One region of the Lacinutrix gracilariae genome, then DNA from elsewhere that is predicted to be linked to it. Evidence: riboswitches for the same ligand, from Rfam matches in the RefSeq annotation. Region 1 holds a riboswitch; each other region holds the start of a gene.
The links. A riboswitch is a leader RNA that binds a small molecule or an ion and turns the genes downstream of it on or off. The one in region 1 is predicted to bind S-adenosylmethionine.
Positions count from the first base shown of each region.

Region 2: linked by a shared signal. The riboswitch ahead of ACFSSB_RS08765 (O-acetylhomoserine aminocarboxypropyltransferase/cysteine synthase family protein) and the one ahead of ACFSSB_RS04015 (Na+/H+ antiporter NhaC family protein) in region 1 are both predicted to bind S-adenosylmethionine.
Region 3: linked by a shared signal. The riboswitch ahead of ACFSSB_RS08710 (homocysteine S-methyltransferase family protein) and the one ahead of ACFSSB_RS04015 (Na+/H+ antiporter NhaC family protein) in region 1 are both predicted to bind S-adenosylmethionine.

Region 1 covers NZ_JBHULM010000007.1:249,824-252,096, forward strand. Annotated here, with positions in the region: gene ACFSSB_RS04010 (TolC family protein) at 1-723, opposite strand, end outside; SAM-I-IV-variant riboswitch at 979-1,077, shown strand; gene ACFSSB_RS04015 (Na+/H+ antiporter NhaC family protein) at 1,129-2,273, shown strand, end outside.
Region 2 covers NZ_JBHULM010000011.1:357,831-360,103, forward strand. Annotated here, with positions in the region: gene ACFSSB_RS08765 (O-acetylhomoserine aminocarboxypropyltransferase/cysteine synthase family protein) at 1-960, opposite strand, end outside; SAM riboswitch class I at 1,079-1,201, opposite strand; gene ACFSSB_RS08770 (hypothetical protein) at 1,310-2,273, opposite strand, start outside.
Region 3 covers NZ_JBHULM010000011.1:343,972-346,244, forward strand. Annotated here, with positions in the region: gene metH (methionine synthase) at 1-239, opposite strand, end outside; gene ACFSSB_RS08710 (homocysteine S-methyltransferase family protein) at 239-1,240, opposite strand; SAM riboswitch class I at 1,294-1,409, opposite strand; gene cysM (cysteine synthase CysM) at 1,521-2,273, opposite strand, start outside.

The DNA.
Region 1 (2,273 bases):
TAAATCCATGTTTTCATCAATGCTTTCTACTTGCATATCATCCATTGGAGATAATTCTAACAATTGTTTTAGCTGAATAATATATTGTTGGTAATCATTTTTAGCTGCTATAACATTGTATTTGTTTGTAGCTGTTTGGCTTTGTGCTTCGGTATAATCACTTAAAGCGATTGTTCCTGCATCTAAACGAGCTTTAGCTCTTTCTTCTTCTGTTTCTGAAGCTAATAAATTGTTTTCCGCAATAGCGATATTTTCTTTACTATAAAGGGTTTGCAGATATACTTCTAGAATGTTTAAAACGATGTTATTTTTTTCTACTTCTTCTAAAAAAATACTCTGTTCTAACAATATTTTGTTTTGCTTAATTTCATTATTAAGTTGGTTTCCTTTAAACAAAGTCATTGAACTATTAATACCAACATTGGTACTATGAATTTGGTCTGTAACATAATCGCTAGTAATTGGGTCAATGGTATTACCACTAGAAAAATTTTGCGATGCACTACCAAATAAGTTAGGCAATCTAGATGATTTTGCTTTACTATAATCTACTTCTGCAATGCTTTTATTTAAAGTTGCATCTTTAACAGTAATATTATTTTCTAAAGCATAGCTAATGCAGTCTTCTAAAGACCACACTTTTGGTGTGTTGCTATCAGAAACCTCTTGAGCAAAAGATAACTGCATAAAGAATATGCTGGCAAGGATGAGATATAATTTCATTTTTTTGAGTGTTTTGATTTAACAATTCAAAGATGAAACTATATACTTACTTATTATAAAGCGATAGACGTTTGCGAGTATTGAATATACAAATGCCTTTATTTTATCGATGAGATTTTTATAAATTCTAAACCTTTTTCTATTTAAGTGTTAGTTCATTGTTTTTCACTTTAATACAGAACTTAAATATTTTATAAAAAATTAACATTTATTAAGAAATAGAACTGTTTTTATATATTACTTTTGCGCACTTAAATTAATTATCAAGAATCTCATAAAAAGGAGATAGCAACCTGCAATAACAAGCAAGGTGCTGAATAGATAAGCCAATTCATTGGAAAAAATGTTAACCCATACTTCTAATACGAATAGCTATTTCCTTTTTAAAATGAAAAAAAAAGACAAATGGCAAGTTCAAAAGCAATTACACCACAATTCTCTGCATTAATACCCTTATTTGTATTTGTATTTACCTTTTTAGGTGTAGGAATTTATCTTAACGACTTTTATGCTTTACCTGCACCAATAGCCGTTATTGTAGGTATAATAGTTGCGTTTTTAATGTTTAAACAAACTATAAATTCTAAAATAAACACCCTTTTAAAAGGATGTGGTGATGATAAAATATTAACCATGTGCTTGATCTATTTGTTAGCGGGAGCATTTGCAACCATAACTAAAACCACAGGAAGTGTAGATGCTATTGTAAATTTAGGATTAGACTTTATAGCAATACAGTATATTTATTTTGGTGTTTTTATAATTGCAGCTTTTTTATCGGTTTCTACAGGAACCTCTGTTGGTGCAATTGTAGCTTTAGCTCCTATTGTTATAGGTTTTGCAGAAAAAAGTAATGTAGATCCAGCTATTTTATGTGGTGCTTTATTAGGAGGTAGTATGTTTGGTGATAACTTATCTATTATATCAGACACCACTATTGCAGCAACACAATCTTTAGGTTGCAAAATGAGTGATAAATTTAAACAGAATATTAAAATAGCGCTTCCAGCAGCTTTGTTTACTATTGCTATTCTTGTTTTTCAAGGATTACAACTAGATTCTAATTTAGAAGACACTACTGTTTATACTTATTCTGTATTAAAAATAGCGCCTTATATTTTGGTTATTGCCTTATCTGTAATTGGTGTCAATGTATTTGTAACCTTACTTTTAGGTGTTATTTCTGGAGTGTTTTTAGGAATTGTATATGGAGATTTTACCTTAATAGAATCTACTAAAATAGCATACACAGGTTTTACAAATATGACAGAAATATTTCTTCTTTCATTGTTAACTGGTGGTTTAGCAGCTTTAGTATCTAGAAACGGAGGGATTGATTATTTTTTAATCAATATTAAAAAACTTATAAAAAATAAAAAATCAGCACAATTGGGTATTGCCTCTTTGGTTGGTACTATTAATATGGCAATTGCTAATAATACGGTTTCTATTATTATTGCAGGACCTATTGCAAAAACAATAAACGACGAGTATGAATTAGATAACAAAAACACTGCTTCTATTTTAGATATATTTGCTTGTATTGTTCA
Region 2 (2,273 bases), on a different contig from region 1:
TAAACCAGGATAATTCACCCAATTCACTTCTGGCTGCGCTTCTAACCATGTTGCTAATTCTAATGCATTTTCACTGTGTTTTTGTATACGCAGTTCTAAAGTTTCTAAACCTTGAATAATTTGAAAGGCATTAAAAGGGCTTAATGCTCCACCATAATCTCTTAGTCCTTCGACTCTAATTTTTGCAATAAAAGCAGCAGCACCAATAGCTTCGCTATACACTAAACCATGATAACCAGGAGATGGTTCTGTAAATTCAGGAAATTTACCATTGGTCCAATCAAAAGTTCCTGCATCAATAATAACTCCACCAAGAGAGGTTCCGTTACCAGTAATATACTTGGTCAACGAGTGAATTACAATATTAGCACCATACTCTATTGGGTTTAACAAATAAGGTGTTGCTACTGTATTATCAACAATTAAAGGCACTTTATTTGCTTTAGACACCTCAGCAATTGCTTCAATATCTAAAACATCTAGTTTTGGGTTTCCTAAAGATTCTACAAAAAATGCTCTTGTATTTTCTTGGCTTGCTTTTTTAAAGTTTTCAACATCTGAAGGATCCACAAAAGTAGTTGTAATACCATGTCTTGGTAAGGTAACACTTAGTAAATTATAGGTTCCTCCATACAAACTACTAGAGGCAACAATATGATCACCTGCTTTTAAAAGAGTTAATAAAGTTGTTGAAATTGCTGCAGTTCCAGAAGCAGTTGCTACTGCTGCAATACCACCTTCTAAGGCAGCTAAACGTTGTTCTAGAATATCATTTGTAGGATTATTTAATCGTGTGTAAATAAACCCTGGAACCGAAAGATTAAATCTTCCTGCTGCATCATCAGAATCATCAAAAACATAAGATGAAGTTTGGTAAATAGGAACTGCTCTGGTTCCTGAAGTTTGACTAACGTCGTGTCCTGCGTGCAACGCTTTAGTTGCGAATTTTTGTGTACTCATTTTTCTAAATTTTGAATTAAAATAAATTAAACCAAAAGCCAAATAAGCCTCGTTAGAAGCGTACTTAATAGAAAAATGTTAAAAAGAAAATACCAATTACAGATGAGTAATTGGGTTTGAGTTATCTATCCAATACTTCGATTAATGAATCGAACATTAAGTAGAATTTAGCACCTTCATAGTAAATCTAAGGGTTGCTAAGGCTTCATAGAGTCTATCTCTCCACCTTTCTTGATAACATTTCAGTAAGTGTTTGAACTTTGTGAGCACAAATATTGCATTACAAAAATTTAATATCCAAATTTTTTAAGCTTTTTTTTTCATTCTTTTTTTTGAGGAAGGCTAAAAACTAGGTGTGCTCTGCTAAGTACTTGTCTTTAATAATCTGACCTACAGGCTTATTTTCAATTTTACTTTCTAGCCAAGAAATAATATCTAAATATAAAAACGCACGACGCTCATAAGGATGATCTTCATATTGTTTTAAAACCACCAACAGTTTTTTAAATTCCTTTTTAAGATCTTGCGGATAAATATCTTGCAAACCTCTAATAAATTTTATCATTTCTTTTTGCACCTCATGAAGCTCATTCATTTTAATTAAAAACTTATAAGTACTACGCAGTAAGGTTTCTAAATGATAATCTAAACCTGCCTCATAATGCGCAACCAGGTTTAAAACTCTAGAAAAACACAGTAAATCTTCACGCATAGAAAGCGTTTTATTAGAAATAATTTTATCTAAATATTTAATGCATTCTTTATTGTTTCCTGCTCCAAAATGCATACTAGCAAATTTGTAATAAAAAACCATTTTATGGTGTGCATCAATTTTATTACTATACGGAATTAATTCTTTTTCAATCTGAGGAATAAGCGCTAAACCTTCACTAAAACTACCATCAATAAAATATTGATTTATATTATGAAAGTTGGTATACAAAAAAACCAAGCTGGCAACGTTTTCATCTTTAGGAAAACCATCACTAGCAACTGTAACTTTAAACTCGTTTAATTTTTCAATAAACTTTGGCTTATTTCTAATAAAATAAATAGCCTCTAACAGGTAGTTATTTCCTTTTAAGAAAAAAACGGGATTTAAATTTATCATACTAGGATTTTGATAAAATAAATCTACCCACTTTGATGCATATTTATAACAATTTAAAAAATCTTGTAGTAAAAAACTATACCATAAATGCGCTTTATAAAACCATAATTTTTCACGAAAGCCTGTTTTTGTTAAATCAAATTTAGGAATTCTTTTATTAAAATATTCGGTTACTAAACGGCTTTCCTCTTCATTTTTAACA
Region 3 (2,273 bases), on a different contig from region 1:
TACTTTCCATCAAGCATACCTTCGTCCATATTAACATCTATAATTTGCGCTCCACCTTCTACTTGATCTCTAGCAACACTTAATGCTTCGTCATACTTCTCTTCTTTTATTAAGCGTAGAAATTTACGAGACCCTGTAACATTGGTTCTTTCTCCAACATTTATAAAGTTACTTTCTGGAGTTACAACTAATGGTTCTAAACCTGAAAGAGTTAAGTATTTATTTTTAGTTTTCCCCATTATGCTTCTATTTCTAATTTTCTTGGCTTATATTTTTTTGCAACTTCTGCAATTAACTTAATATGCTCTGGACTAGTACCACAGCAGCCACCAATAATATTGATTAAATTATCTTGTAAATACGATTCAATATAGGTTTGCATTTCTTTTGGTGTTTGGTCATATTCACCAAATGCATTTGGCAATCCTGCATTTGGATGTGCAGAAGTAAAAAACTCGGTTTCATTAGATAAGCGTTGTAAATAAGGTTTTAGTTGCTCTGCTCCTAAAGCACAATTAAAACCTACACTTAATAATGGAATATGAGAAATAGAAGTTAAAAAAGCTTCAACCGTTTGACCTGACAAAGTTCTTCCTGATGCATCTGTAATGGTACCAGAAACCATTACTGGAATATCGATATTTCGTGCTTCTTTCACTTCTTCAATAGCAAATAATGCGGCTTTTGCATTAAGTGTATCAAAAATGGTTTCAACCAAAAGAATATCTACTCCTCCATCTAGTAAAGCTTCTACTTGTTGCTTGTAGGCAACGCGTAATTCTTCAAAAGTAATGGCTCTATATTCTGGTCTGTTTACATCAGGAGATAAACTAGCTGTTCGGTTTGTTGGACCAATACTTCCTGCTACAAATCGAGGTTTATTTGGATTCTTTTTTGTGAATTCTTCGGCAACTTTTTTTGCTATTTTGGCTGACTCAAAATTTAGTTCGTATACCAAATCTTCCATATTGTAATCTGCCATTGCTATTGTAGTACCAGAAAAAGTGTTGGTTTCTACAATATCTGCTCCTGCTTCAAAATATTTAGCATGAATGGTTGCAATGGCTTCTGGTTGGGTAAGCGACAGCAAATCATTATTACCTTTTAAAGAAGTTGGATATTCTTTAAAGCGTTCACCACGAAAATCTTCTTCGGTAAAATCATACTGCTGAAGCATAGTACCCATGGCACCATCTAGCACTAAAATATGTTGTTTTAAAATTTGTTTTATATCTGACATGTTATATTAAATTATATAAATGTCATCAGGAAGGGAAGTAAGAGAATTACTTATGGTTATCTGTCTGTTTACTGAAGATTCAGTAAAAAGTAGAATTTAGCACCTTCTTTTTTATAAAGGGTTGCCAAGGCTTCAATGGGTCTATTCCCTCTGCCTTTCGTGATAACATTCAATACGATTATGAACAAATACCATTTACTAATTGAAATTTCAATAATAATTTCAATTAACAACTAGTATTAAAGTGTAAAATAACAGAATAAAAATAGGATAACCAATTTTATTCATATAAATCTGAAGAAATATAGCGATCTCCTATATCGCAAATAATAGCAACAATGATTCCTTTATCTATTTGTTCTGCAATTTGTAAAGCAGAAGCTACAGAGCCACCACTACTCATTCCTGCAAAAACACCTTCTTCTTTTGCTAGTCTATTGGCTACTTCTCTTGCATCTTCTTCGCTTACATCAACTACTTGATCTACTTTAGAAGCATTAAATATTTTTGGTAAGTATGCTTCTGGCCATTTACGAATACCAGGAATTTTCGCACCATCCTTAGGTTGCGCTCCAACAATTACCACGTCTTTATTTTGCTCTTTTAAATAGGTAGAAACTCCCATAATGGTTCCTGTGGTTCCCATGGCAGAAACAAAATGTGTAATTTCTCCGTTAGTATCGTTCCAGATTTCTGGTCCAGTAGTTTTATAATGTGCTTTCCAGTTATCTTCATTAGCAAACTGATTCAGCATAAAATAGCCTTTCTCTTCACTTAATTGAATGGCTAAATCTCTTGCTCCTTCAATACCAACATCTACAGAAGTTAAAATTAATTCTGCACCATAAGCACGCATGGTTTTAATGCGCTCTTTGGTAGAGTTTTCTGGCATTATAAGCACCATATTTAAACCTGAAAGCTGTGCAATAAACGCTAAAGCAATACCTGTATTACCACTTGTTGCTTCAACTAGCGTATCTCCTTTTTTAATATCACCACGTTTTAAGGCTTCGGTAATCATATTAAAAGCAGC